DNA from 3 places in the Enterococcus sp. DIV1304_2 genome. Region 2 is predicted to be linked to each of the others. Evidence: predicted binding sites of a transcription regulator. Region 2 holds the regulator's gene; each other region holds the start of a gene.

Region 1 (10,051 bases), 1.4 Mb from region 2:
TACAGGCGTGAATACATTCAGATGGCGCTATACACAATCTCACCGTACAACTAAATGGCATTATTACATTACTAAAGTAGGATGGAACCCGAATGCACCACTGAAACGTAGCGATTTAGAGTTGATCACAGAAATCCAACATGATGGAACTGCTTCTGCAAATAATCGTAACCACACAGTTAACATTCCAAACGACCGTATCGGTTATCATGTTGTTTTAGCTGTATGGGACATTCATGATACAGGCGGTGCCTTCTATCAAGTAGTCGATGTCAACTTGAAAGGTGATTCAGCGATCCCAGTAGCACCAACAGCACCACAAAACGTGCGTGCGACGAATGTAACTTCTTCAACTGTCCAATTAGCTTGGAATAGTCAAGCGAACACTGCATCTTACAATGTTTATCGTGATGGCGCATTGGTCGGAAATACATCATCGCCAGATTTCAATGATACAAACTTAACTGCAGATACTTCTTATAACTATGAAATCGAAGCAGTTGGACAAACTGGCTTAGTCTCTGCTAAAACAGCTTTGACAGTAAAAACTGCAACAGAAAATACACAAGAAAAACCAACTACACCGACTCACTTGCACTCAATGGGTCAAACAAGTTCAAGTGTTTCATTGATGTGGGGCGCTTCTACTCATTCAAAAGGAATCAAACAATACAACATCTACCGTAACAATCAATTGATTGGTTCAACAAAAGAAACAGAATACGAAGTGTCTGGATTAGCTGCAAACACTGCCTACTCATTCGTGGTTCGCGCAGTCAGCAATACGGATGAACTATCTGATGCAAGCAATGCGTTATCTATTACGACAGATCGCGATGACAATGGCGGCGACGGTGGTGGTGAAGTCACTCCAGGACGTCAATGGACAGTAGGAAGCTTATTCGCACCGGTTTCTTATACAGCAGGTGAAGAAGTTGTTCACAACGGTGTGACATATATTACTTGGCAATCTCACTTGAACTATGGTGATACAAACTGGGCGCCAGGAATTGCTCATGCTTTATTCTATCCTAAATAAAATAAACCTTATCAACGTAATTAAAACGATAATATAGAAAACATTCCACGTAAACAAAACCCTATAAGAATGAGGCTAGAACAACTTTCTTTGCCTCAAAAATAAGCCAGCACCTGTAACATTCGAGACGAATATTACAGGCGCTGTTTTTTTCAAAGCGCTTATCCATTATCACAGATTGCAAAAAACATTCTCCCTCTCTTCGCATCCAGTTCCTTCTATAATTAGGTAAAATATATAGAATTGCTTGTGAGGTGGTATTTAGTCATCTCGAAACTCTTGAATCCGAATAAATGATATTCTAAATTGACTTTTTTCGATAATAAGACCGAACACTCCTATCACAATCTCAGACCAAAAAATCGATGATCAAATCCATAAAAAAGGAATAAAACAGCCAATAAAAAGATATATTTTAAAAATAAGTAAACGTTAAAAAATAACTGCAAACGCCAATACAAGCTTTCTCAATTAGAATGAAATTTTATCTTTTTGTTTTCCCGTTGTTATTCATTATGCAAAATAAATAACTGATAAAAAATAAAAAAGACAACAAAAATGCCTTTAAATCAATATTTATTCATGTTTCGAATAAAAACACCGTCATCTGAAGTCAAGACCCAATTTTACCTAATGTTCGGTATAAACAGATTATCCAATAGTCCAATTCTCTGATAATATTAAATACAGATAACAACGAGACACATCGAAAGAGTCATACTCATCGACCTTATTAGTTATCTAAAATATCATTTTATCTATGGAGGGAAACATGAAAAAACAAATCTTAGCAACAGTTCTATGCTCTAGCGTTTTAGTAGGAGTAGGTTTATCTATCGGAGGACAAGACGCTTCAGCTCACGGTTATGTGCAGTCACCGATCAGTCGTTCATATCAGGGACACCGCGACCGCTTAATCAATCATGATGCAGCATTAGCAAAATACGGTCCAGTGATTTATGAACCACAATCATTAGAAGCATTGAAAGGCTACCCAGCAGCTGGTCCTGCTGACGGACAGATTGCTTCTGCAAGCGGTGCAGTTGGAAACAACTTCAACTTAGACCGTCAAACTTCGACAATGTGGACAAAACAAGACTTGAACACAGGTCTTAATACATTCACTTGGCGCTATACACAATCACACCGTACAACTAAATGGCATTACTACATCACAAAAGCTGATTGGAATCCAAATGATCAGTTAGATCGTAGCGATTTTGAATTGTTAACAACGATCAACCATGGTGGGGCTCAAGCTGCAACAAATCCATCACACTCAGTGAACATCCCTAATGACCGTCTTGGTTACCATGTTGTTCTAGCTGTTTGGGATGTAGATGATACAGCAATGGCATTCTACCAAGTAATCGATGTGAACTTGAAAGGTGATTCAGCAATTCCAGTAGCACCAACAGCACCACGTAACGTTCGCACTACTAACGTAACTTCTTCAACAACTCAATTGACTTGGGATGGACAAGCAAATGCTTCATCATTCAACGTTTACCGTGATGGTCAATTATTAGGAAACACAGCTTCACCAGATTTCAGCGATCAAAACCTAACTGCAGAAACTACATATAAATATGAAATCGAAGCAGTTGGACAAACAGGGCTAGTTTCTGAAAGAACAGCTTTATCTGTTACAACTTTATCTGAAACTACAGAAGAAAAACCAACTGCACCTAGCCACTTACACTCAATGGGTCAGACAAGTTCTAGCGTTTCATTGATGTGGGGAGCTTCTACTCACTCAAAAGGAATCAAAGAATACGAAATCTTGCGTGATGGCCAAGTCATTGGTTCAACAACTGAAACTGTTTTTGAAGTAGAAGGCTTAAAAGCTGAGACACAATACTCATTTGTAGTACGCGCAATCAGCAATGAAGGCGATGTTTCAGATGCAAGTAACACATTAACAATCACAACTGATCGCGATGAAAATGGCGGCGGTGACGAAAATGGTGGCGATGGCGGAAACGGCGGCGGTGAAGTCGTTACTGGACGTCAATGGACAGTAGGAAGCTTCTTCTCACCTGTTTCTTATACAGCCGGTGAAGAAGTTGTCCACAATGGTGTGACTTATATTACTTGGCAGTCTCACTTGAACTACGGTGATACAAACTGGGCACCAGGAATTGCTCACTCATTATTCTACCCTAAATAAATCAACTCACTACCCTTTGTTCGACTAAACAACGATTTAAATAAAAAAAAGGCAATCACTCATTCGTGGTTGCCTTTTTTGTGATTTCTTTATTTGAGCAAATAAAAGTTTCGCTAACGTCAGAACAGTTTTAGACACTTAATTCTTCACGGATATCTGTTAGTTTTTCTTCGATCATTTGTAACACTTGCACTTTTGCTGTTTCATCTTCCACAAAGTTCAAACGATCACCATCAATTTGAATCTTAGGACTTTCATCGTAAGCTTCATACCATTCATCATAACGGCGATTCAACTCTTGATAATACTCATAGAGACTAGGGTCAAAAGAAAGTTGCTCGTATGACCGACCTCTTTTTTCGATCCGTTCTAACATGGTTGAAAAAGATACACGAATATGAACCAATAGATCGGGATGTTTTTTCGATGCCGCATAGGGCAATTCTTCCATCATGTTTGCCAATAATTCATCGTAGACTTGGACTTCTGTTGCTGTCGCTCGACCAAGATCTGCATTTAAATGAAACAATAATGAATCCTCATAGATCGAACGGTCTAACACATTGTTATCCTCTTGCATCGCTTGCTTGATACTTGCAAATCGCTTATTCAAAAAATAAATTTGCAATAAAAACGCATATTGTTCAGGGTTTGCATAAAACAAAGGCAATACTTCGTTGTCATCGATTGATTCGTAAAACGCCTGACTCTTAAAATGGTCAGCAATCATTTTTGTTAAGCTTGATTTCCCTGCTCCTATCGTTCCTGCTAAAACAATCACACTCATTTCCCTCCAACTCACTTCTCCCACTAAATACAGTGTTTTTTTCTCATGTTTCTAAATATAACCCCAATATCTTGTGGTGTCAAACGAAATCGACAAGATTCTTTCCTATGAAAAATCAAAATTTTATTAAGAAAATCACGTTTTTTGTCGAGAAATCGTATTCTTTATTTTACTTCTTGACTGGTTTTAGTAAAATAAAGAAGGACTGTTTTTTTGGACAAACATTGCGCACATAGTAATAGGCGCTTTATTTTTTGTTAAAAAGCTACTCTTAGAGGAAAAGAAGGAGTTGTATTATGGCAATTCATGGCCAAGGGGAATCGAGTGGAAAACTGATTTTAATGGGTGAGCATGCTGTCGTTTACGGCGAGCCTGCCATTGCCTTTCCGTTTTATGCAACAAAAGTAACAGCTACACTTGAAGCACTCCAATCATTCAATAAAGATCAACTTATTTCTTCCTACTATATAGGAAATTTACATGATGCACCACATGCGTTGAATAATATCAAACAGCTGATTGCTGGTCTGAAAACTCACTACCATGTGCAAGACACATTGCGTTTAACGATTGAGAGCACCATCCCTGCAGAACGTGGGATGGGTTCCAGTGCAGCCGTAGCCACTGCGATCACACGAGCTTTTTATTCCGCCTATGAGTTGCCATTATCACGAGAAAAATTATTGGCACATGTGCAAGTTTCTGAAAAAATCGCACATGGAAATCCCAGTGGAATCGATGCTGCCGCAACAAGTGGATTCGAACCGATTTATTTTACAAAAGGCCATCCTTTTGATTATTTTGCGTTGAATATCGATGCTTTCTTGATTGTCGCTGATACGGGAATCAAAGGACAAACACGTGCAGCGGTGAAAGATGTCGCACACCTTTTTGAGAAAGATGCGCAGAAAACTGGACAAAAAATCCAACAACTAGGATACTTGACGAAACAAGCTAAAAAAGCAATTATCGAAAATTCGCCAGAAAAGCTAGCTGAAGCAATGAATGATGCTCAGCGCATTCTAAAAAGTTTGACGATCAGTAATGACTTTTTAGATAGTCTGATCGCTACCGCACGTGCTACTGGCGCTTTAGGAGCAAAATTGACCGGTGGCGGACGTGGTGGATGTATGATTGCCTTAGCACAAACAAAAACAGAAGCTCAAGAAATCAGCCACGCACTAATACAAGCAGGCGCAGCTGAAACTTGGATTCAAGGATTAGGAGTACATACCTATGCTTAGTGGTAAAGCCCGTGCCTATACAAATATCGCCTTGATCAAATATTGGGGCAAAAAAAATGAAGAATTGATTCTTCCAATGAACAACAGTTTATCTCTCACTCTCGATGCTTTCTATACAGAAACCGAAGTGATTTTTTCAGATTCGTTCACAGACGATCTGTTCTATTTAGATCATGAATTACAAACAGAAGCAGCAACAAAAAAAATCAGTCGCTTCCTTGATCTTGTACGCATACAAGCGAATACAAACAAACGCGCAAAAGTGATCAGCCATAACTTTGTTCCAACAGCCGCAGGTTTAGCTTCTTCTGCAAGCGGTCTAGCTGCGTTAGCTGGCGCCTGTAATGAAGCCCTAGGACTAGAATTGGATAAACAAGCCCTGTCCAGACTCGCTCGTCGGGGTTCTGGTTCGGCTTGTCGTAGTATTTTTGGTGGCTTCGTGGAATGGGAAAAAGGGCATGATGACCAAACTTCATATGCGCAACAAATCCCTTCTAATGGATTTGAAGACGAACTCGCCATGGTATTTGTATTGATCAATGATCAACAAAAAGATGTATCTAGTCGTGATGGGATGCGTCGAACAGTGGAAACTTCGCATTTTTATCAAGGGTGGCTTGATTCAGTCGAAACAGATTTACGGGAGCTGAAACAAGCAATCGCTGAAAAGTCGTTCCAAAAAATGGGCGAAATCATGGAGCGAAATGGGTTAAAAATGCACGGCACCACGTTAGCGGCTAATCCACCCTTCACCTACTGGTCTCCAGATAGTCTGAAGGCGATGCAAGCAGTTCGTGAGCTACGTGCTTCAGGCATTCCTTGCTATTTCACGATGGATGCAGGTCCAAACGTCAAAGTATTAGTTGAAAAGAAAAATCAAACGGCTGTTCAAGCAAAATTCATTGAATTATTTAGCCGTCAACAAGTGATTCTTGCTCATGCGGGGCAAGGAATCACGATTATTGAATAAAGGGAGATTGTTATGGTTGAAGTATCTGCACCTGGAAAACTTTATATCGCTGGAGAATACGCAGTTGTCGAAACGGGGCATCCTGCAATCATCGTGGCAGTCGATCAATTCGTCACAGTAACAGTGGAAGCTGCTCGGAAAGTAGGCAGTATCCAATCTGCACAATATAGCGAGATGCCTGTGCGTTGGACAAGACGAAAAGGCGAACTCGTTCTAGATATCCGTGAAAACCCGTTCCATTATATCCTTGCTGCTATACGTTTAACTGAGAAATATGCACAGGAAAAAAACATTCTTCTTTCATTTTATGATTTGAAGGTAACCAGTGAATTAGATAGCTCAAACGGCAGGAAGTATGGACTAGGTTCTAGTGGCGCAGTAGCGGTAGCGACGGTTCGAGCATTGAACCAATTTTACGCACTGAATTTATCTCAGCTTGAGATTTTTAAAATTGCAGCCTTAGCTAATCTAGCTGTCCAAGACAATGGTTCTTGTGGTGATATTGCGGCTAGCTGTTATGGTGGTTGGATCGCCTTCTCCACTTTTGACCACCAATGGCTCAAAGAACAAGAATCAAGTAAAACGATCAGTGAATTATTAGCGCTCGATTGGCCTGGTTTATCTATTGAATCCTTACACACTCCGGAAGATCTCCGTTTATTGATTGGTTGGACTGGTAGTCCTGCCTCTACTTCCGACTTAGTGGATCAAGTACATCGCTCTCGTGAAGATAAAATGGCGGCGTATCAACAATTCCTTGAAGATAGTACGCTTTGCGTCAACACGATGATCCAAGGTTTTAAAGAAAACGACGTTGCTTTGATCCAAGAAATGATTCGTAAAAATCGTGAATTATTGCGTGATCTGTCTGCTATCACTGGCGTGTTGATTGAAACACCAGCATTAAATAAACTGTGTTGTTTAGCTGAACAATTTGAAGGTGCGGCGAAATCTTCTGGCGCTGGCGGTGGGGACTGTGGCATCGTGATCGTGGACCAAAAATCAGGTATCCTTCCATTGATGAGTGCTTGGGAAGAAGCTGAGATCACCCCGCTTCCATTACATGTCTACCATCAACAGAAAGAGGACAAGTTATGAATCGAAAAGATGAACATGTATCATTAGCTAAAGCATTTCACAACAAACAGATAAATGAATTTGACTTCGTTCGACTTGTCCATCGTCCACTTCCACAAAGCAAGGTTGATGAAGTGTCTTTGAAGACAGAAGTTGCAGGTTTTACTCTTTCTAGTCCTTTCTATATCAATGCCATGACTGGCGGTAGTGAAAAAACAAAAAAGATCAATCACGACCTTGCACAGATTGCTAAAAGTGCTGGGTTGATGATTGCTACCGGTTCTGTCAGCGCCGCCTTGAAAGATCCTTCCTTGGCAGATTCTTATACGGTGATGCGAGATGTCTATCCTGAAGGGAAGATTTTAGCGAATGTCGGTGCTGGTACTTCTGTCGCACGTGCCCAAGAAGCTGTAGAACTCTTCCAAGCGGATGCGTTACAGATCCATTTAAATGCACCACAAGAATTAGTCATGCCTGAAGGGGATCGCGATTTTTCGCAGTGGAAAGAACTGATCTCAGAAATCCAACAAACACTTGATGTGCCAGTGATCGTAAAAGAAGTGGGCTTTGGGATGACGAGGGAGACCATCATTGAACTGTCTGAACTAGGTATCAAGACGATTGACGTCAGTGGACGTAGCGGAACAAGCTTCACACAAATTGAAAATGCTCGTCGTAAAAAGCGGGAATTGGCTTATTTGACGGATTGGGGGCAATCTACTGTGTCCTCCTTACTTGAAGCGAACGAAGCAAATACAGCCGCCGAAATCATTGCTTCGGGTGGCATACGAAATGCTTATGATATCTTTAAAGCATTGTGTCTTGGTGCGAACGCTGTAGGGATTTCCGGAACGATCTTGACGCACTACATGACACACGGGATCGATGAGACGATTGCTCTTATGGCACAGTGGCAAGAAGAACTACGAATGCTCTATGCTATGGTCGGTGCAACAAAAACAAATGATTTAACCAAACAATCCTTGATTTTTTCTGGCCCGGTCAAAGAATGGTGCGAAGCCAGAGACATCCCATTATCAAAATATGGCCGACGCAAATCATAACCACCCTTCAAAAGGGTGGTTTGCTCTAGGGCTATAAGCCCTTAACACCGGCCAGCGCCTAAAGACGCTGGCTTTCTCATTTCATGTTCAAGCCATATTGCCTTTGTCACTTTTGCCTACCTTTAAAAAGGTGTTTGTTCTACTCTTTAACCCTTAAAAGGGTCTTCATATTCTCGAACGCTCAATTTATCTAGCGCTATATCATGTTTCTCCTGTTCTTGAATGTATTTCCTTATGGTCGCTTCATTCAATCCCACAGTGCTTACATAATATCCTTCTGCCCAAAAATGTCGATTGCCAAATTTATATTTTAAATTTGCATGCTTATCAAAAATCATCAATGCACTCTTTCCTTTAAGATAACCCATAAAACTTGACACACTTATTTTTGGCGGGATACTCAGTAACAGATGGACGTGATCTGGCATCATATGTCCCTCCAAGATTTCTACTCCCTTGTACTTACATAGTCGTTTGATAATTTCTTGAATACTTGCTCGATATTGATTATAGATGATTTTTCTTCTATACTTTGGTGTGAATACAATGTGGTATTTGCACAACCACTTTGTATGGGCTAAACTATTTGCTTTATTAGCCATTTCTTTTCCCTTCCTTTCGTTATCAATATGACCTGAACAATCATATTTTAACGATAGGAGGGGCTTTTTGGTAGAACCTTTTATTCCCCACCCGCATAGCAGGTGGTTTTCTGTTTCACTCGCTTTGCGAGCTCAACTTGGTCTAAAGACAACAATAAAAATGACGAGTGCATACGATGCACTCGTCATTCTTTGTTTATTATGGTTGTTTTCCGATATAAGCTAAGATACCGCCATCTACATACAAGATATGTCCGTTAACAAAATCAGACGCACTTGATGCTAAGAAGACAGATGGTCCAGCTAAGTCGATTGGATCACCCCAACGAGCGGCTGGTGTACGGCCAACGATAAATTGATCAAATGGATGACGCTCCCCGTTTTCTTGTGTTTCTCTTAATGGCGCTGTTTGCGGCGTCGCGATATAGCCAGGTCCGATCCCATTACATTGAATGTTGTACTGACCATATTCTGAAGCAATGTTTTTCGTCAACATTTTTAATCCGCCTTTAGCAGCAGCATAGGCACTTACTGTCTCACGGCCAAGTTCACTCATCATTGAACAAATATTGATGATTTTCCCGCCACCTTTTTCAATCATATCTGGGATGACTGCTTTCGACATGATAAATGGTGCGTTCAAGTCTACGTCGATGACTTGACGGAAATCCGCCGCATCCATTTCGATCATTGGTGTACGTTTGATGATACCTGCATTGTTGACCAAAATATCGATTGGACCAACTTCTGCTTTGATTTGTTTGACCATTGCTTGTACTGCTGACTCATCCGTCACATCACAAACATAGCCTTTTGCTTCAATGCCGATTTCTTTGTAGTTGGCAATTCCTTCATCTACTGATTCCTGAGTTAAATTATTGAAGACGATCGTTGCTCCAGCTTCTGCTAATGAGCGAGCGATCTCAAAACCGATTCCGTATACCGCACCGGTGATTAAAGCGACTTTATTGTCTAAGCGAAACATATCCATATTGAATGACATTTTTATCTTCCTTTCCTATTTCAATTGATCCATTGATACCATATCCATATCTGTATAGGTGATATTTTCACCACACATTGCCCAGATAAACGAAT
Region 2 (10,051 bases):
GAAATCTTGTGCTTTAATGGACATGTCATAAAACCTCCTTGATCCATTCCACCTCTTGTTGGATTGTCTCATATCTGTTTTGTTCACTCGCATTTTTTAATTGCTCTAAGATCACTTCACGTTGTTTAAGCTCACGTTGCCATTTTGCCGAAAAAGCAGCGTTTTTCTCTTCGAGTAAGAATGGCCCAAACATCAGCTCTTTTTCAGAATAGTCGATGGGCTGTTCTTTCTTTTCAGCTACGATGATCTCATAGATTTTTTTGTTTTCTTCAATGATTTCTTCTGCAATGATCTGATAGTTATTTTCTTTCAGCCACGTTCTTAACGTTTTTTCGCCAATATTGGGCTGTAGAATCAAACGTTCTTCTCCCGATAAGCGCTGGTTTTGCCGACCAGATTCTAAGATGTCACGAATCAAAGAGCCTCCCATGCCAGCAATCGTGATCGCGCTGATGTGATCGTCCTTTTCGATGGCATCTAATCCATTGGCCAAGCGTACCTCGATTCGCTCAGACAGTCCATTTTTCATCACCTGTCGTTTTGCCGATTCAAAAGGTCCTTTCACGACTTCTCCAGCTATAGCAAAGTCGATTTTCCCTTTTAGCATCAATGCGACGGGTAAGTACGCATGATCTGAACCGATATCTGCTAAACGAGCAGCTTCCGGTACAAAACGTCCGACAGTTTCAAGACGTTTCGATAACTCTGTGTGATTCATTTTTCCACTCCTTAACTACTGAATGTTTGGATGTCATCCAATTTGTCATGACTTTGGACAAACACTTACTTATTATAGTTATACTACTTATTTCCACTTTTATGATAACTAATGTTCTTATCCCTATCATAACATTAGTTTATGTTCCATAGAAAAAAGAACTGGGAAAATATCCCAGTCTTTTTTTTACAAGTAATCAAAAGATTTCGATTGATTCTTTTTTTATTGGGCAGTGATCTCAATGATCGAATTTCCAGGAACTTGTGGAGGGATCGACATCGTCATGACCGCCATTTCTACCAATTTAAATTCGATCTTTTCTCCTTCTTTCAAGGAATCGACACCACCAGTGATTTGATCCACTGAAGCATTCAAGATCACTCCATCATTGCTGAAGGAGGTACCGATATTTGCTGGATCTTCTATTTCTTCTACATCTTTGACGGTGATTTGGTATACATCACCTTCCGCTTCGCCGAAGCTTTCGATCGTACCTGTAAACACACTTTGCTTTTGTTCGGTAGAACTATCTGTTTCCACTGTCGATTCTGCATTGATCGAATCGATTGAACCTGTACTTCCTTCTTCGTTGCCACAGCCTGCCAATGCAAACAAGAGACCGGCAGCAACTAGACCAGTTAAAATAGCTTTCATCATACATCCTCCGTGTAATTTCTTGCGTTACTGCTTTGATGATTCCATCCGGTTATTTCTTCAAGTCCATGGATTCGTTTCATCTTAACTTTGTTCATTTTATGAATTTTTATTGAAAAGGTGAAAAACAGTGACAGTTGAGTAGATACTCCAACCTGTTTCTGTAAAAATCATTTAATGGCATTAGCCATTTCGGCGATTTCGGCCTGTCATTTCGATTTCTTTTGTCAAATAGCGGATTCGTTCCATGATCCGTTTGGCTTTCAACGGTTCCTCATCGCCTCGTTGTGTCACCGTCAAATGCTGTTCTAATTCGTTCATCGTGAAGTTTGAAGAAAAGAACGTCGGCAATTGTTCTTGCATTCGATACTGTAAGATGACGCCAAATACTTCATCACGGATCCAACTACTCATCGCATCCGCTCCAATATCATCGATCATCAAGATCGGCGATTTCTTCACCGCATCTAACTTTTCAGCCACTTGGTCTTTGCCGATGGCTTGCTTCATTTCAACAGCAAATGTTGGGAAATGGACCAACGTTGTCGTGAATCCTTTGATTGCCAGTTCTTTTGCTGTTGCTCCTAACAGATAGGTTTTGCCGATACCAAAACTTCCGACCAAGTATAACCCTTTGTGGAAGCTTTTAGGATCAGCCGAATATTGTTCGACGAAGTCTAATGCTTCTAAACTTGCATAACCACGTCCATCTGTTCGTTCGAAATTTTCGAAAGAGGCAGACTGGATATCTTTTGGCATATCCATTGCTTTCACACGACTCTTGATCTCTTCTTGTTTTTGACGAGCTAAGAGTGCTTCCGTCGGCACGTAAGTCACATCGACATAGTGGAAATTCAATGTCAATTTTGGTTCATATCCGGGAGCGATCATGGTTGGATCGTTCGTTTGATATTTTCTTTTTTCTTGGACATACTCATAGAGTTTGGCATAACTTTTTTCGATATCCGCTTGCGTCAATCGGTCTTGATGGGCTGACAGAAAGGCTTGAACATCCGCATCATTCAAAACTTCAGCAATCATCTCGGAATACTTTTCTTGGTAGTTGCGTTTACTGATGATTTTCTTCAGTTCTTTTCCCACATCTTCCATTAGCTCTCACCTTCCTTTTTAGCCAGATACTCTTTGAAGCGACGATCGATCTCGGCTTTTTTCTCTGTACTGATTTGCGTTTCGTCTTTTGGTTGATTGACCCAATCAGGCAATTTTTCTCGCCTTACATTTCGGCGATAATTTGACGTGTTGTTTTGTTTTGACGCTTTCGGTTGTTTCGCTTTCGTACTCAATGTATGGAGATGTTCAATCGCTTCTTCTGGCGTACTGATTTTTTTTTGCGCCCACTCATTAGCGATCGTATTCACGAAGCTCGCATTTAAGCTCGCATGGTTTTTTATGACTAACACATAGTTGATCAAAATGTTGATGACACTGCTAGTCAGACCGGATTGGGTGACCAAATCTTGCAACAACCAGTTTTCCTGTTTGGAAACATACCCGCCTTTTTCTTTTTTTATTGCTTCGAGATAACGCATCGGTGGGGTTTGTCGTGCAACTTGGATCAATTGTTGTGCAGCACTAGGCAACGCCTGATTGACAGGGACACCTGTTTCAGCAGACTGATCGGTAACCAGAGTGTTGCTCGATTGTCGCAACGTATTCTGCTGTTGCTGCCGTAACAAGACGATCCGTTGGAGTTCTTTTAAAGATACTTCTTCTGTCGTAAAATCAAATGACTGTAGAATCAACTCTCCTAAAGTCAGTTCATCGAAGCCGTAGAGTTGTTGGTATGTTTTCGCTTGTTGCAGAACTGGTTCTGTCAACTGATTGATGTGTTGTTTCTTCAACCAATCGATTAAAAACGTCCAGTCAAACGAGTCTGAATCTGCTAACAATGATTTGGGTTCAACAGGTGTGAATTTTTGCTGAATCGATTCCACTTGTTCTTGGTTTGCTGCATAGACTGTTTCATTGAACCGATAGACTTCCAAAAACTTCTTAGTGATTTTTTGATAGCCTTCATACGAAAGATTTTTTGGCTTAAATAATTCCGTCAATTGGTTGAATCGACGTTCGCCAACTTTTTCTAAAAGTAAAAAAGAAAGTAACGTATCATTGAAAAACGTAGGAACGTCCATCGGTTCTAACAACTCATAAAGAAAACAATCACCCAAATTTTCATCTTTTTTGAAATAGACTTCTAAAAGACCGATTCCTTCTAATTTTTTTCGTGCCTCATAAAATTGCGGTAATCCACAACTTAGACTACTCAATAAATCGGCGTGTAATCCTTCAGGACCTACGCCAGTTTCTAGCGAGATCTCCGAATACAACGTCAAGTAAAGACTCAACGCTTCTCCCCCGATCAATGGTTGGTAAAGGGATAACAAGGCAGACTTTCCTTCTTCTTTTAAAGGACTGCTCTTTCTTCCTTGGTAAATATTTTTCGGTTGTAATTCTTTCCACGCATTTTCCAAGGAATGCTCCCTCCTTTATTAATTACGCATCATTTTCACTATTACTCGTATCTTTTGCTTTATCAACAATGTCTTGTAATTCTTTCAAAAAGACAGACATATCTTTGAATTGACGATAGACACTCGCAAAACGAATATAGGCGATTTCATCTAAGTTCACTAAATCTTCCATGACGTATTCACCGATCAGATTAGTTGAAACTTCATTTTCGCCAAGACTTCTTACACGATTTTCAACATGGTTGACGATCTGTTCCATTTGTTCCATCGCTACTGGTCGTTTTTCGGCAGACCGGATCAAGCCTCGTAAAATTTTGTCACGATTGAATTCTTCACGTTCGCCATTTTTCTTGATCACTAATAACGGCGCTGCTTCGATTCGTTCAAAGGTCGTAAAACGGAAGGAACATTTTTCGCACTCCCGGCGTCTTCTTATTGCTCGACCATCGTCAGCTTGACGACTATCGATCACTCTTGAGTTGTTATGTTGACATCTAGGACATCTCATCGTAATTTTCACCTCTCTTGGTGTAGTTTGATCGCTTATTTGAATGTACCAAATGAAGTTGTTCCATCAGTTAATTTTTCCCACCAATTATGAATCATTGGTGGAAAAAAGGCTGGTTTTCAACACTAAGCTTAAAAATTATAAAATATGAAAAGGATTTTTTCAATTTATATCTTATTGCTCAGTTCAAAGTGATTTTCACAACTTCACTGCTTATTGTTTTAGATTTTTTTCCACTGATTTTTTATTGAACTAATTCAAGTGGATCGTAATAAACGTTTTCTTATTACTAACTTTAGTATAACATGAAACAATTAAGCAATGCGACTGTCCCAGTTAAAAAATCGCTTGAACTGAAAGATTTGTTGTGTTTTTATCTCAACGAACGAAAACAGACTGGCGTTCAGCACCAGCCTGTTTCTTTTTGATTTTCTATTTTACTCAATGCTTGGGTAATCCCTATAGTTTATCTTCGATTCCCGTGTAATGTTTCATTCGTTCTTCTTCGATTTTTTGTTCTGTTGAACGATGATCGAATTGGGGGTCTTGGTTTACTTCAGGACTTGTTTCCGGATCTTTGCGTTCTGTGGTTAAGTCCTGTCGCTTGGATTCTTTTTCGACATGTTGGTCTTCTAACTCAGCAATTCTCGCCCGGTATTCATCTTCACGAATTTTACCTTCTTCTGCTTGGATCTGGCCCTTTTCCTGTAAATCTTCTTTGTGGAGAATCTCACCAATTTTTTCTTTCGCAGAACCTACTACTTTATCTTTTTGGTTTTTGAATGTACCCATCGTATCATCTCCCCCTCTTTCTTTATATAAATAGCATAGCAAAATGTTGCGATTTACTCAAAGAAAGCGATTAAGCAATAACCATTTTTTGATTTCAGCGGATAAATCTTCCTTGGTTTGGCGGTTATCGAATACGATATCCGCACGTCGTTTCTTTTCCTCGATCGACAGTTGGCTTTTCACCCGTTGTTCTGCTTCTTGCTTCGATAATTGATTGCGTACCATCAAGCGTTCGATTTGCTGAGATTCTGGAATATAGACAACTGCGACGGCATCCATTTGTGTATCATACTGTCCTTCAAACAATAAAGGAATATCGACAACGATCAACGGATATTGGGCTTTCTTCTCTATGATTTCTTCAGTGATTCTCCCACGGATAAATGGATCTAATATTTGATTCAATTGCTCACGTGCAGTGACAGAACCGAAAATCAATTGTCCAAGTTTTGCCCGATCTAACTGACCATCCTGTTGGAGGATCTCTTTGCCGAATGCTTGAACCAACGCTTGAAGTCCTGGCGTATCCGGTTCAACGACCTCTCTTGCCACTATATCGGCATCGATCACTGGAAAGCCATATTGTTGGAAAATAGCAGCGGCAGTACTCTTGCCTGTCGCAATTCCCCCTGTCAAACCTAAAACAAATCCTACTTGGGTATTCTTAATTTCTGACATGTTGGACAATAGTGCGTCCCCCTTTGCGCAACTTTCGTTTTCACGATTGGTGTTTGACAACGAACACATGCTTCTCCTGTCTGTCCATAGACATGTAAAGCCACTTGGAAACTCCCTGACTCACCTAACGCATTGAGATAACTTCGGATCGTTGTTCCCCCTGCTTCAACTGCTCGTGACAACACATCGATGATTGCTTGACGGAGTAATTTGATTTCTTTTGGGCGTAAAGAATCAGCTGGTTGCTCTGGATGGATCTTCGCTTCCCATAATGCTTCATCTACGTAGATATTTCCTAGTCCTGTGACCAACTTTTGATCAAGTAACAAAGGTTTGATGGCTTTGTGTGACTTTTGTAGCCCTACTGTAAAGTCTTTTAATAAGAATAGATCTGGTAAAGGCTCTGGACCTAATTTTAAGATTCCTTTATAGGTATTGCTCGCTCCTTTTTCAACGATCGTCATACGGCCGAATTTTCTTACATCGTGGTATCGTAATTGGCTGCCATCTTCAAAAGAAAAAATCACATGTGTGTGTTTGTCGATCGGTTCTTCTTTTTCAAAATATTGATATTTTCCCTCCATCCGTAAATGGGAAATCATTTCATAATGACTCAAGTGAAAAATCAAAAATTTCCCCCTACGACCGATCGATTCGATCGTTTCACCAATTAACGTTGCTTCAAAAATCGGTACCTCCGGTTGTTCAATGATTCTCGGCCACAGCACTTGGACGTTTTTGATTTTTTTGTTTTTCACTAATTTCTCTAATCCTTTACGGACAGTTTCAACTTCTGGTAATTCGGGCATCCTTTTTCTCACCTACAATTTTCACTTATTTGATTTTGAATCGAACTTATCTGAAACAAAAATAAAAGCTATTTTTATTCTTGAACTTAAAACAGAATAAACGGTGTTCCATAAGCTGACCTTCAACATTAAGCTAAAAAATCGTAAAATATGAAAAGCTATTTTTAATTTTCTATCTTACTGCTCAGATCAAAACGCTTTTGTCACAACCTTGATAAACAGTATTCCACAAGCAACTACTTCAGAAATAAGCCAAGAAACCCAAAAATTTGATAAACAATTTTCGGGTTTCTCGCCTTATTCTCAGAGCTGGACAGCTCTGTTACAATCTACTCCTACATCGAACGAACCTGATCCAAGATCTTTCCTCAATGTTTGTCTATCGGTATAAAAGTAAAGAATTATTTGGCTTCATACCATGTTTTGCCCCAGCTGCTGTCTGTGATCAGTGGAACATGTAAAGCAACCGCCTGTTCCATTACTTCGCTGACTAATTTATCTAACATCTCTAATTCACTTTCTGGCACTTCAAAGACTAATTCATCGTGCACTTGAAGTAACATCGTCGCTTGCAAGTCCGATTCTTTCAAGCGTTTGTCCAATTCGATCATGGCGATTTTCAGGATATCCGCCGCACTTCCTTGGATCGGCGTATTGATTGCTGTTCGTTCGGCAAATGAACGAATGTTGTAGTTTCTTGAATTAATATCTGGTAAATAGCGACGACGATGGTATAACGTTTCTACAAAACCTTGATCTTTCGCTTCACGAACAATACGCTCCATGTATTCTTTGACACCTGGATATTTTTCAAAGTACGTATCGATATATTGTTGAGCTGCTTTACGCGTAATGCCTAAGTTTTGTGATAACCCATAATCAGAAATTCCATAAACGATTCCGAAATTGACTGCTTTCGCTTGACGACGCATATTTGGTGTGACGTCTTCGGCTTTTTCAATGCCGAACACACGCATTGCTGTACTTGAATGGATATCTTGTCCTTCTAAAAAGGCAGCTTTTAAATGCTCGTCATCTGAGATATGCGCCAATACACGTAATTCGATCTGAGAATAGTCAGAAGAATAGATCAACCAATCTTCGTTTCTAGGAACGAATGCTTGACGGATCTTGCGACCTTCATCTAAACGGATCGGAATATTTTGTAAGTTGGGATCAACTGAACTCAAACGGCCTGTCTGCGTCAATGTTTGAACATAGCGAGTATGGACTTTCCCGTCCGATTGGATCACTTTCAGTAAACCTTCGACATAGGTCGATTGGATTTTAGCGATTTGGCGATAAATCAAAATATCATCAACGATCGGTGCTTGCTCACGCAATTGTTCTAAGACATCAACCGCAGTCGAATAGCCTGTTTTGGTTTTTTTGATCACTGGAAGACCCATCTTTTCAAAAAGGATCACACCTAATTGTTTAGGTGAGTTTAGATTGAATTCTTCTCCAGCCTCTTCATAGATTTTTCGTTCGATCTCTCTCAATCGATCCGAAAATTCGATTTTCATTTCTTGAAGACGAGTCGCATCCACTTTGATCCCACTGATTTCCATTTCAGCCAAGATGATCGACAAAGGTAATTCCATTTTTCGGAAAAGATTTTCTTGATTTTTTTCTGCTAATTCTTGACTTAGTTTAGGCGTCAAACCATTGATTGCTGAAACTTTTCGTGCTAGGTGGGCAAAGAAAACTTCTTCATCTTCTGGTAGACCTTTCTTCGCGCCTTTTCCATAGATTGCTTCATCCGATTGGATATCATGATACCCATAATGTGACGCTATCCCTTCGATGTCCTCACTTTTCTCGTTCGTATCCAGTAAATAAGCACCTAGTAAGACATCAAAGTCGATCCCTTGTAATTTCGTTGCATAGCGGTTCAATGCCACATACGTACGCTTAGCATCATATACATTTTTCAGGCGAGTCTTGTCCCCGACCCATGAAAGAAAGGCTTCATTTTCAAAAATCGCTAAGTCATTTGTCACATAGATTTTCTCTGGTGTTCCCCATGCCACACCAACGATGTCCTCTGTATGATAGTTGTCGCCCATCATCTCAACATATAAAGCCATATTTGTCTGGAACATGCTCTCATCGTATTCATGGACCACTTCAAACAAAATATCTTTCATTTCTACTTGTTCTTCAACCACATCTAATTTAGCAAGAAATTGTTTGAAATCCATTTCCTTGAAGAAAGGCACCAATTTATCTAAGTCTTTTCCTTGATAGGCAAGGGAGTCAATATCCACTTCTACTGGCGCATCGGTATCGATCGTTGCTAATTTTTTAGACAAGAAAGCTTGCTCTTTGTCATTGATCAGATTTTCTTTCATCTTACTTTGCTTCATTTCGTCGATATGTTCATAGATCCCTTCAACAGAGCCATATTGATTTAATAATTTGATCGCTGTTTTTTCACCGATCTTTGTTACCCCAGGGATATTATCTGAAGCATCCCCTGCTAATCCCTTCATATCGATGATTTGTTTCGGTGTAAGTCCATCATATTTTTCCGCCACATGTTCTGGCGTATAACTTTCAATATCACTTACACCTTTCACAGTGATATCGACTTTGATTTCTTTTGATGCCAATTGTGTTAAATCTCGGTCACCGGACAAGACAACTACATCGAATATTTCTTTATCCACTTTTTCTGCCAAAGTACCGATGATATCGTCTGCCTCATAGTTCGGTAACTCGTAATACTTCACACCTAGACCGGTTAGAAGCTCACGGATATAAGGCATTTGTTCTTTGAATTCTCCCGGTGTCTTTGAACGGCCACCTTTGTATTCTGCGTACATTTCTGTTCGGAATGTTGTTTTCCCTGCATCAAAAGCAACCAAAACATGCGTTGGTTGTTCTTTTTGCATGACATTTTCAAACATATTATGAAACGCATAGATTGCGTTGGTATGCAACCCATTACGATTTTTAAAACGTTCCAACGAATTGTGCAACGCAAAGAATGCACGAAAGGCCACACTATTTCCGTCAACGAGTAATAATTTATTTTTAGTCATCCGCTTAACTCCTTACTATAAAGTTCTTTCTCATTCTAACAAAGAATGCCAAAGAATGCGAAAAGAAAAAACGGATAGGCAAAAGGTTGTTAGAAAAGCGGTCCGTACTAAGGCGTAAGATACCAGTGTTACTTTTTGAATACCGTTTATTCTAGATTGCGAACAAAGTAATTTAGGATAAAAATAGTGATTACTGGTATCGATGACCAAAAAAAAGAACCCACTAGAATTTGACGATCAAATTCTAGTGGGTTCTTTCTTTTCATATGAGAGATATTTTTATCTTGCTCTTCGTTTATTGCTTAGTTATTACGTCCAAAGATTCGCAAGAATGCCAAGAACAAGTTGATGAA
Region 3 (10,051 bases), 820 kb from region 2:
GAAATTCAATAAATCCTTTATCTGTGATCTTTGTAACCATAAAACCAACTTCATCCATATGTCCGGAGATAAATACTTTAGGGCCCTTGCCAGAATCATGTTTTGCGATGATACTACCTAAACCATCGTAAAAAATATCATCTGTGAACTGCTCTGCATATTTTTTATAGACTTTTCGTACCTCTTCTTCATTTCCTGGTACGCCACGCGCAGTTGTTAAATCAATCAATAATTGTTCTTCATTTTTATTCAAACGCTTTCCCTCTTTTCCATACTTAATAGTAGAATTATATCATTGTTCACTGATTTTTGGGCAGCATATTTGTTTGATTTATGCAGTCATATTATAACACCAGTCTTCTTTTGAATCTGCTAACATCTAAAAAATAACCCATAACATCCTCTCTATTGGGACGTTACAGGTCATTCCTCGAATTTCTTCATTCGTCTTTTCTTTTGGTTCCAATGCATCGTTTATTTTTCTGGTAGTGTATCTGGGGTTTGAAATTGCCAATCCTTACTATAGAAAGCATCATCCATCTGATAATGAGACACAGGTTGTTTCTCTTCTAGGAAAGGTTGGATATACTGATCTGCAGTCAACCAGCCTTGCCACCCAAGATGGATCGTATCTTCCATAAAGTAGGGAACACTAGCCATTTTGGTTAGATCTGCGATGTGTTGAAATCCTTGTTTCTTTAATTGATACTTGATTTTTTTAGCAAATCCTTGCAACATTTCTTGAGACAAACCGGTATAATCACTCCACTTTTCATTCACTGGCGGAAGAATGAATAATGCTTCAGTATGTTCATTTGCTAGTTGCTGCAATAATAATTGAAAATCAGAATATTCCTTTGAGAAACGATAATCCCAGTCTTTCTGTGAGTCTTTCAACTCAGCTAAATGGTGTTTGATTCGGGTATTATAAAAATCATCTTTTAGCGCAAAAGGATTATTCTTAGTTTTACTAGCACCAATCTGCGTAGCGAGCTTATTTAGTTGTTCTTTTTCATAGCTAGTCGGTAATGGTTTAGTCGCTTGATCGATCTGTTTTTGTTTATCCGTCAAACCAATCCCACTAAATAATTCATCCTCACGCTTCAAGATGTTCCATTTATCTTCCAAGCCCGCTAATTCTTTATCATTGGGTTTGATTCCTTTTTGTACTGTACTTAAAATCCGCGTAATGTCCTCATCTTTCGAAACGATTGAAAAACTTAATAAACGTCGCGCGAAATAGCGATCTGAAGCGGTCACTTTTTTTATTGAAAACAGCCAATCCAATGTCTGTAACTCTGAATAGTGGGTACTGAAATAGTCTTCCTTCACCCCGTCTTTTACGAACCACTGAGGAGACACGATGACCACTACTTTTTTATTTCTGAGATCCTTACTAGCTGAGCGCATCATCATGAACTGGCTCAGCGATTGAGTCCCAGGGGCACCTAATAAAAATGGTTCGTAGCTCCGTTGATATTTCTGGGCTAAAACAGAAGGATGAAAAGGACTGATCCTACTCAATTCACTCGAACCAAGAAAAGGCACATACTGTTTTTCAGCAAAAGCTGTATTTTTGATTACATCCCCTCGTAAGACGTTGTCTGACATCGAACTGGCTGCTCTATGAATGATTTCTGGGTCAGCTACATTCACGCGATAAGATGAAGTGAAAAAAATCGCAATCAGTATAAACGCAAGTATCACTGGACCAAAAATCGCAAACAGCTTTTTCTTCATCATTATCCCTTCAATTCGTTGACTTGATCAATGATTTTGTTTGGTGTTGCCCATTCTTCCCGATCAAATTCTGATACAGGAACTTGTACATCAAGCTGTCCATCCAGCTCAACTAATAATTGAACAGACCCTAGTGAATCCAATAAACCTTCACCAAACAAATCGATTTCTTTATTTTCTTTCACTTCATCTGTACCTGTAATCTCTGCTAAAATCGTTAAAACTTGTTCTTCCATATCTATTCTCTCCTTTAAACTCGTCATTTATTTAAAAAATAGTTGATCTAAAAATCCTGAAAAAATCAATAAGCTAGCACATACTGCTTGAAACGTCATGAAAACAGAAAATGCGTGGGTCAAGCGATTGGAAGGAAGTTTTTTCTTCCGTTTTTTCTTATAGCGAATCCATGCATCTGTCACACAAATCAGCGTTGCATGATAGATACCATACAAAATGTAGTACCATGTCAAACCGTGCCAGACACCCATCAATAGAAACAATGCAAAGTATCCGATATTTGACGTCACGATCTTACTCTTGAACAATTTTTTCTTCATCAAGAAGAACATCAACCGCATATACACGTAATCTCTGAACCAGAAGGACAAAGACATATGCCAACGATTCCAGAACTCTTTGATGTTCCAAGCTAAAAATGGTTTGTTGAAATTGATCGGGGTATCATAGCCCATCAAATAACTCGTACCAACTGCAAACAAACTATAGCCAGCAAAATCGAAAAAGAGATACAAACTATAGACATACATGTAACCCAATAGCCACCATGAGATTCCGCCATGAGCCAAGGCACCTTTTGATACGATGGGTAACAGTACCTGTCCGAGATAATGACCGATGATGAATTTGTATAAAAAACCCATAAACAAATGATGGACCCCTTTTTCCAACATTTCCAGATATTGTTCCTTTGTTGGTGGTTGGAGCTGATCTTTTTCAAATCTTCGATAACGATCGATTGGTCCTGAAGAAATGGTTGGAAAAAACAACAAGAACTGAATATAACGGTAAGGATGATAGGTTTTGATCATACCGTCTCTCATTTCCATGATCATTTGTACCGATTTGAATGTTAAATAGGAAATACCCAGAAAACTAAGCAGTGATCCCTTACCAGATGTTAGAAATGGTGTGACTTTCGTAATCGCTAAAGGTAGAATTGCTAGAACTACCGCTAGATAAAACCATACACTCTGATTTCTTTTTTTTCGATAAGTGAAATAACACCAAACAAGTATACTTTGCCAGACCACATAGCCAATCAAAGCAAGCCCTTGTTGCCAATACGTTCCTCCAAAACTGATGAACAAGAAAAAGAAAGTTACAAGAACTTGATAAGTTCCTAAACGTTTCTGGAAAAATAGTAGAGAAAAAATGATTGGCGCTAACGCGAAACTCAGTAATAGAAAATAATACGGCTCCGCATAAGGAATCATATGTGGGAGACTCATCACCTATTCACCTCAGCTGTCAATGCTTTTCGATCAATTTTCCCATTGTTCGTTTGTGGCAATTGGTCAATAAACGCCACTTTTTGTGGGATCATATAGTCCATTAGAAAATCGGTCAACCTTTGTTTGATCGAACGTATCAACTGATAGTTAGTATCCGGAATCGCTTGGTTCAGTACAACAAACGCCACTAATTGTTGGACTTTCGACCCTTGATATTTGGGAACAACGATTGCTTGATTGATTCGTTCATCTTTAAGCAACGCATGTTCAATATCACCTAATTCAATGCGGTAGCCATGTAATTTCACCTGTTGATCGATTCTTCCTTCAATAAAAAGCAAACCGTCCTCTGCTAAATATCCTGCATCTCCTGTTCGATAGTTTTGATGCCCAGTTACTTGAAAGAACACTTCCTTCGTTTTTTCAGGATTGTTCAAATAGCCTTTTGACACGCTAGGACCAGTAATCAAAATCTCGCCACGATCACTTTCGCCATTTTTCAAAATGGATACGGTCGTATCGGACTTGACATAGCCAATTGGTAATCGTTCATACGTAGCCAATACTTCTCTTGTGATCAATATACTAGAAATGGCTACTGTCGCTTCTGTCGGCCCATACGTATTGAAAATTTTTGCTGAAGGAAACCGTTCGAGTAACGCTTGCGCCGTTTTCTTCGTCAATTCCTCGCCACAGAAAATGAACGTAGTCAGCTCTGGTAAATGCCCCTCGTCAAATGATGCGTCCATCAAGCAAATATCGACAAACGAAGGAGTCGATACCCAGATATCCAGTTTTAATTGTGGTAAAATAGCAAATAATTTTTGAAAATCTTGGACGTTTTCCTTGAATAAAGGCTTGATGATCCCACCAGAAACTAATGCTGGATACAAAGTGAACACAGATAAATCAAAAGAAAAAGGTGCTTGTGCTAAAAAAGCTTGTCCCTCTTTGATTGGAAAGTCGCGCAAGACCCAATCGACAAAGCTCACCAAGTTATCATGACTGATTTGCACGCCTTTGGGTTCTCCTGTGGTGCCCGAAGTAAAAATAAGATAAAAATTTTCATCACCTTTCACTGCATGCTCAAATGGATAACCAACTATTGAGGCGATGATCGAGCGTAAACAATCTTTTTGGATGATTGGTATATCTGTCTCAATCTCCCAGTCACTTAAACTAATGATCATACTAGGCTGTGCGACACGTAAAATCGCTTCGATCCGTTCCTTCGGTGTTTGGGCATCAATCGGTAGATACGCATGTCCTGCTTTCACTACGCCCAAGAATGATACCACCATCTCAAACTCTAGATTGCCGAACACGACGATTGGCCCCTTCGTAGTCAAACGCTTCTCTAAGTAATAGCCTAATGCATCTGAGGAGTGCTTCAGTTCTTGATATGTGTGTTGCTCCTCTGCTGTCTGATATGCGATTCTATCTGGGTCTGCTATTCCCCAAAAATCGATCGCAGCCACGATTCCTTTTTTCTTCATCGTTTCCCTCCTAGAATTCGTTATATATAAATGTTCCACCTTGAATATTTTTGTAATGATACAAATAAATGAGTAATAATAGTATCGTCGAATAAACAAGGGTTCGAAGCATAAAAGTTCGCCAATATCGAACCTGTGGTTGCTGCCACCATTGTTTCATCTCTTTTTCCTCCTATTTAGATCCTTAGTCAAATTCTACTCATTCTATCCACAAAAAAACATTTGTTTTACTAACAGAATGCGCTTTACAGCTAACAGTTTTGTCACTAACTAAAGAGAACAAAAAAAGAGCCGTACGAAAATAAATTCGTACAACTCGATTCTGTCCTTCGTTCAGCTAGAATAAGATCCCCTTTTTGCTCTATTTTTCTTATTCCTCAATGATCCGACAATATAAACGACTAGTCATAAAGTAAAAGAGTAGGTAAATGACGATCAATAAGCCACAGACAAAGTATGCCAACCAATAGTCTGCCCCTTCTACATATTGAGAAAACACATTGATGGCAAATACTGCATGAGTGATGCCCAAAATCATCGGTGGAAAAAACATCAACGCATTTTGTTTATAGATCATCCGATTTGTTTTGCGTTGAGCAATCCCTAATTTTGTCAGCAATTGATAATTGGTTCGTTCAATTTCAGCTTCGGATAATTGTCGCACCATCAAGATACTACCGGTTGCGATGATCACGATCATTCCAACAAAAAGGGCAACAAAGATATTAATCCCAATTTGGCGGTCGATGGCACGCAACCTAGGATAGCGCGCATTATAATTCAAACGTGATGTTTGTCCTGTCAATTTATTTTCTGAATATTCGTTTTCCTCTTCTTTAGAAGCATCTGTATGGATCGTCCCAACTATTCCTTGGTCAGTAATCTCATAACTATAATAAATCGTGTGTGTCCAATTAGTAGCTATTTCTTTATTTAATCGTTCGGTCATTTTTTCTTGATTACCGCCAGTCACATTCCAATTGATGATCTGATATTCTAATCCAGTGACACGGTCAAAGACTTCTTGAGCAACGACCAATGTCGGTCCATAATAGGTCATGCCCTCATCTCCTAAAAATCCAGGAAGAACCTGTTGGATCAAAAGTTCTTGTTTATCCGGCAGATAGATCTTTTTCCCATAACTGGAAAAATTACGAAACATCGTTTCTACTGAATCTAACATAATTGCATGGTCTTTCTCTGTAAGTTTGATGTTTGGCAGACTAGGTTTGATTTTGCGAAAGGCGCGGTATTCTTTTTCTGAAATCAAATTGACTGGCTTGATTTCATTGCCACCAGATACCGAACCGATACTCAGGTTATAATAGCTCCCTACTACTTTGTAATGAAAGACTAATTCGTCGCTGATTTTCTGATTCTCTTCTGTTAAGATTGGTCGCAGTTTATCTGCCGTTTGAGTATCTAATTGATAAGAAACAGGCGCATCAATTTCCTCACGATGAGCAATGAGCGTCGAGATTCCAATCATTCCGCCGATCATTGCCAAAGATAGGCCAATAACTAATGTGATCAACGAATTCATTCGCCAGCCTTTTAACAGATGGATTTGTGTATTCCCAATCAACAAAAAATTGGTTCCCCGGTACTTAAATCTCGATTCACTCAACAAATGGAGCAGTAATCGAAAAGAATAACGAAAGAACAGGTAGGTCCCTAATATGCAGACAAACAATATTGAAAAGGGAAAAGCAATCATCAATCCTAGATTGACTTTTTTTTCAAATAGCTGGCTAATTGTTTCTCTGAAGTTCAATGCAGCGAAATAGCTGCTAGAAATCATCAATACTCCAATCACGCCCAATAAACGATGCCTTGTGCGAATACGCAACATTGAACTTTCCACTTGTTCTCTTTCCCCAAAACTACGATTCATGGGATAACTCCAAATCTTCCATAGTGAATAAAGAGAAACTGCCGAAAGAATAACAAAAAATACCACAACGGTTTCAAAAATGGACGGGATAGAAATAAAAAAACGACTAGTAATGTCCATCTTCATCATTCGTACTAAAATCATTTGAAACAATTTTGAGAAAATACTTCCCAATAAAATCCCTAACATACAAGCAAAAAAACCAATGGTCATCGTTTCCAACACATAGATTGATGAAATCTGGAATTTGCTGATTCCGAATAATTGATAGATCCCAATCTCTTTTTGTCTCCGATTGAGAAAAAAGCGATTAGCACTGAGTACGAAAAAGAGTAAGACAACAGTAATGATCCAACTACCAAGCTTTAAAATATTATCTATCGAAACATCTTGACTTGCCCTTCGAATCAGTGATTGGTCATAGGTCATCGCGCTAAATGAGTAATAGATCATCGTCGATAAGGTCAAACTGAAGAAATAGACAAGGTAGCCCCTTGATTGTTTTAAAAAACTTTTTGCGGCTAATTTATAAAGCATTGATTTTACCGCCTCCTCCAATCGTCGCCTGCATATCGATGACTTTTTCAAAGAATTCTTTTCTCGTCCCACGGCGGATCACTTCTGAAAAAATCACCCCATCTTTGATAAATAAAATACGGTTGCAATAACTAGCTGTATAAGGATCATGTGTCACTAATAAGATCGTTGATTTTTCAACTTCGTTCACTGTTTTTAAATAATTCAACAATTCTGTTGCTGATTTTGAATCCAATGATCCGGTTGGTTCGTCTGCGAAAATCACCTCTGGTTCTACTACTAAAGCTCTAGCTGCCGCAATGCGTTGTCTTTGTCCAACTGACATTTCATCAGGATAACGTTTTAGTAATTCTTCGATCCCCAAAAGCTGGGCAACATGTAAAACTCTTCGGTCCATTTCATCTTTCGCCATATTTTCAACAGCCAAAGGAAGTAAAATATTATCTTTACCATTCAATGTATCAATAAGATTGAACGTTTGAAAGATAAAGCCGATTTTTTTTCGTCTGAAATCACTCAATTCATGTTTTTTCATTTTTGTGATTTCATTTCCTTGGATCATCACACTACCCATCGTCGGTAGATTGATCGTTGATAAGATATTCATCAGAGTAGTCTTTCCCGCTCCACTCGGCCCCATGATCCCAATAAACTCTCCTTCTTCAACTGAAAAAGAAACATTGTCTAATACTTTGACCGGTGATTTACTACTTCCATAACTTTTACTTAAATGTTTTACTTCGATTATTTTACTCATGCTAGTCCTCCACCTTTATCCTTAATTGAATAGTAGCACATCCTTTCCTTTTTTTCCCTTTTGATTTTGTCACCTGATCACTCACGAAAATTATCCTGGAAATTTTTTTATTCAATTTTTTTATTCAAAAAAAAATAATTCGTATTTTTCAAAAGCTGATACTGCACGTTTTCACTTTTTTTCACAAGATAATATACACCATATATAGTATACTCATTCAATTATACAGCGACAAAACACTATATGTAGCAGATAATTAGTTGCTCCTTTCTTCAATTTGTTTTATGATAGACAAGAACTATTTTTTGTAGGAGCTGAAGAAAATGAAACGAACAGATCAAGAAATGGCTGTGCTAGAAAAACAGCCTGAAACCAAAAAAATGACTGTCATCAAACGCGATGGACGCGAGGTGCCATTTGATGAACAGAAAATAAATGCCGCACTGATCAAAGCAGAAAAGAAAATTCACGGTTCCTTATCTCCTATTACGTACGAAAAGATCCAATCAATCGCAGAACTTGTGATCAAAGAAGTCAAAGATCGCTTCGCAAATAACGTAAAAATCTATGAGATCCAAAACATCGTTGAACATATTTTGTTAGAAAAAAACGAATATGCCTTAGCAGAAGAATATATCCATTATCGAACAAAACGTGATTTTGCTCGTAGTAAAGCAACTGACATCAACTTTTCGATCGAGAAACTGATCAATAAAGACCAAAGTGTTGTCAATGAAAATGCGAACAAAGATAGTAATGTATTCAATACGCAGCGTGACTTGACTGCTGGCATCGTTGGGAAATCGATCGGATTGAAATTACTTCCACCGCATATTGCCAACGCCCATCAAAAAGGCGATATCCATTATCATGATCTCGATTACCATCCGTATACACCAATGACAAATTGCTGTTTGATCGACTTCAAAGGTATGTTGAACAACGGGTTTAAAATTGGAAATGCAGAAGTCGAATCACCAAAATCGATCCAAACAGCAACGGCACAGATCTCACAGATCATTGCCAATGTTGCATCTAGCCAATATGGCGGATGTTCTGCCGATCGCACAGATGAATTGCTTGCTCCTTTTGCACAATTAAATTACAAAAAACATTTAATTGATGCCAAAGAATGGATCGACACACCCGAACGGCAAGAAGCCTATGCAAAAGCAAAAACCAAAAAAGATATTTTTGATGCCATGCAAAGTTTGGAATATGAGATCAATACACTTTTCACTTCCAACGGACAAACGCCTTTTACTTCACTCGGCTTCGGTCTAGGTAAAAATTGGTTTGAACGAGAAATCCAAAAAGCGATTTTACAAATCCGAATCAATGGATTAGGCAGTGAGAAACGGACAGCGATCTTCCCCAAATTGATATTTACACTAAAAGACGGAATCAATCTGAAACCAACTGATCCAAACTATGATATCAAACAATTAGCCTTAGAATGTGCCACAAAAAGAATGTACCCAGATATTCTAAATTATGACAAGATCGTTGAATTGACAGGAAGCTTCAAAGTACCAATGGGCTGTCGCTCCTTCTTACAAGGTTGGAAAGACGAGAACGGTGAAGAAGTGAATGTCGGAAGAATGAATCTAGGTGTGGTTACGTTGAACTTGCCGCGGATCGCCTTAGAAGCAGACGGTGACCAAGAAAAATTCTGGCAATTACTTTCAGATCGCTTGTCGATTATGAAAGATGCCTTAGTTTATCGTGTCGAACGTTGTAAAGAAGCGATTCCAGCAAATGCACCGATCCTTTACATGTATGGTGCATTCGGTAAACGACTATCTCGTACAGACGCCGTAGATGAATTATTTAAAAATCGTCGAGCAACTGTTTCATTAGGCTACATCGGACTTTATGAAGTCGCTGCTTCTTTCTTTGGCGGTGAATGGGAAAATAATGCTGAAGCCAAAGATTTCACTCTAGATATCGTGAAAAAACTAAAAGCCAATGCCGACGCTTGGGGAAATGAATATGGCTATCACTTCAGCGTATACTCCACACCAAGTGAAAGCTTGACGGATCGTTTTTGCCGTTTAGATACAGAGAAATTCGGTATCGTTGAAAATATCACAGATAAGGAATATTACACTAACAGTTTCCACTATGATGTGCGTAAAAATCCAACGCCATTTGA

Evidence for each region. The regulator NrdR, encoded in region 2, represses ribonucleotide reductase genes. The targets are predictions, from matches to a motif close to ACACNATATATNGTGT.
Region 1: IGJ14_RS01160 (deoxynucleoside kinase) is a predicted target of NrdR. The motif match lies at 4,058-4,073, and genes of this name have one in related genera.
Region 3: nrdD (anaerobic ribonucleoside-triphosphate reductase) is a predicted target of NrdR. The motif match lies at 8,092-8,107, and genes of this name have one in related genera.

What each region holds. Positions count from the first base shown of each region.
Region 1 is NZ_CP187851.1:230,905-240,955, reverse strand. Features, by position in the region: gene IGJ14_RS01170 (lytic polysaccharide monooxygenase) at 1-1,039, shown strand, start outside; gene IGJ14_RS01165 (lytic polysaccharide monooxygenase) at 1,812-3,209, shown strand; gene IGJ14_RS01160 (deoxynucleoside kinase) at 3,340-3,996, opposite strand; gene mvk (mevalonate kinase) at 4,293-5,240, shown strand; gene mvaD (diphosphomevalonate decarboxylase) at 5,233-6,210, shown strand; gene IGJ14_RS01145 (phosphomevalonate kinase) at 6,223-7,308, shown strand; gene fni (type 2 isopentenyl-diphosphate Delta-isomerase) at 7,305-8,351, shown strand; gene tnpA (IS200/IS605 family transposase) at 8,498-8,953, opposite strand; gene IGJ14_RS01130 (gluconate 5-dehydrogenase) at 9,153-9,956, opposite strand; gene kduI (5-dehydro-4-deoxy-D-glucuronate isomerase) at 9,972-10,051, opposite strand, start outside.
Region 2 is NZ_CP187851.1:1,589,345-1,599,395, forward strand. Features, by position in the region: gene IGJ14_RS07395 (Nif3-like dinuclear metal center hexameric protein) at 1-24, opposite strand, end outside; gene IGJ14_RS07400 (tRNA (adenine(22)-N(1))-methyltransferase) at 26-718, opposite strand; gene IGJ14_RS07405 (hypothetical protein) at 941-1,372, opposite strand; gene dnaI (primosomal protein DnaI) at 1,556-2,482, opposite strand; gene IGJ14_RS07415 (replication initiation and membrane attachment family protein) at 2,482-3,864, opposite strand; gene nrdR (transcriptional regulator NrdR) at 3,887-4,372, opposite strand; gene IGJ14_RS07425 (hypothetical protein) at 4,832-5,164, opposite strand; gene coaE (dephospho-CoA kinase) at 5,222-5,842, opposite strand; gene mutM (DNA-formamidopyrimidine glycosylase) at 5,815-6,651, opposite strand; gene polA (DNA polymerase I) at 7,053-9,698, opposite strand; gene IGJ14_RS07445 (Bax inhibitor-1/YccA family protein) at 10,001-10,051, opposite strand, start outside.
Region 3 is NZ_CP187851.1:770,873-780,923, reverse strand. Features, by position in the region: gene IGJ14_RS03690 (M42 family metallopeptidase) at 1-253, opposite strand, end outside; gene dltD (D-alanyl-lipoteichoic acid biosynthesis protein DltD) at 475-1,740, opposite strand; gene dltC (D-alanine--poly(phosphoribitol) ligase subunit DltC) at 1,743-1,976, opposite strand; gene dltB (D-alanyl-lipoteichoic acid biosynthesis protein DltB) at 2,004-3,209, opposite strand; gene dltA (D-alanine--poly(phosphoribitol) ligase subunit DltA) at 3,209-4,708, opposite strand; gene IGJ14_RS03665 (teichoic acid D-Ala incorporation-associated protein DltX) at 4,719-4,868, opposite strand; gene IGJ14_RS03660 (ABC transporter permease) at 5,079-7,139, opposite strand; gene IGJ14_RS03655 (ABC transporter ATP-binding protein) at 7,129-7,896, opposite strand; gene nrdD (anaerobic ribonucleoside-triphosphate reductase) at 8,220-10,051, shown strand, end outside.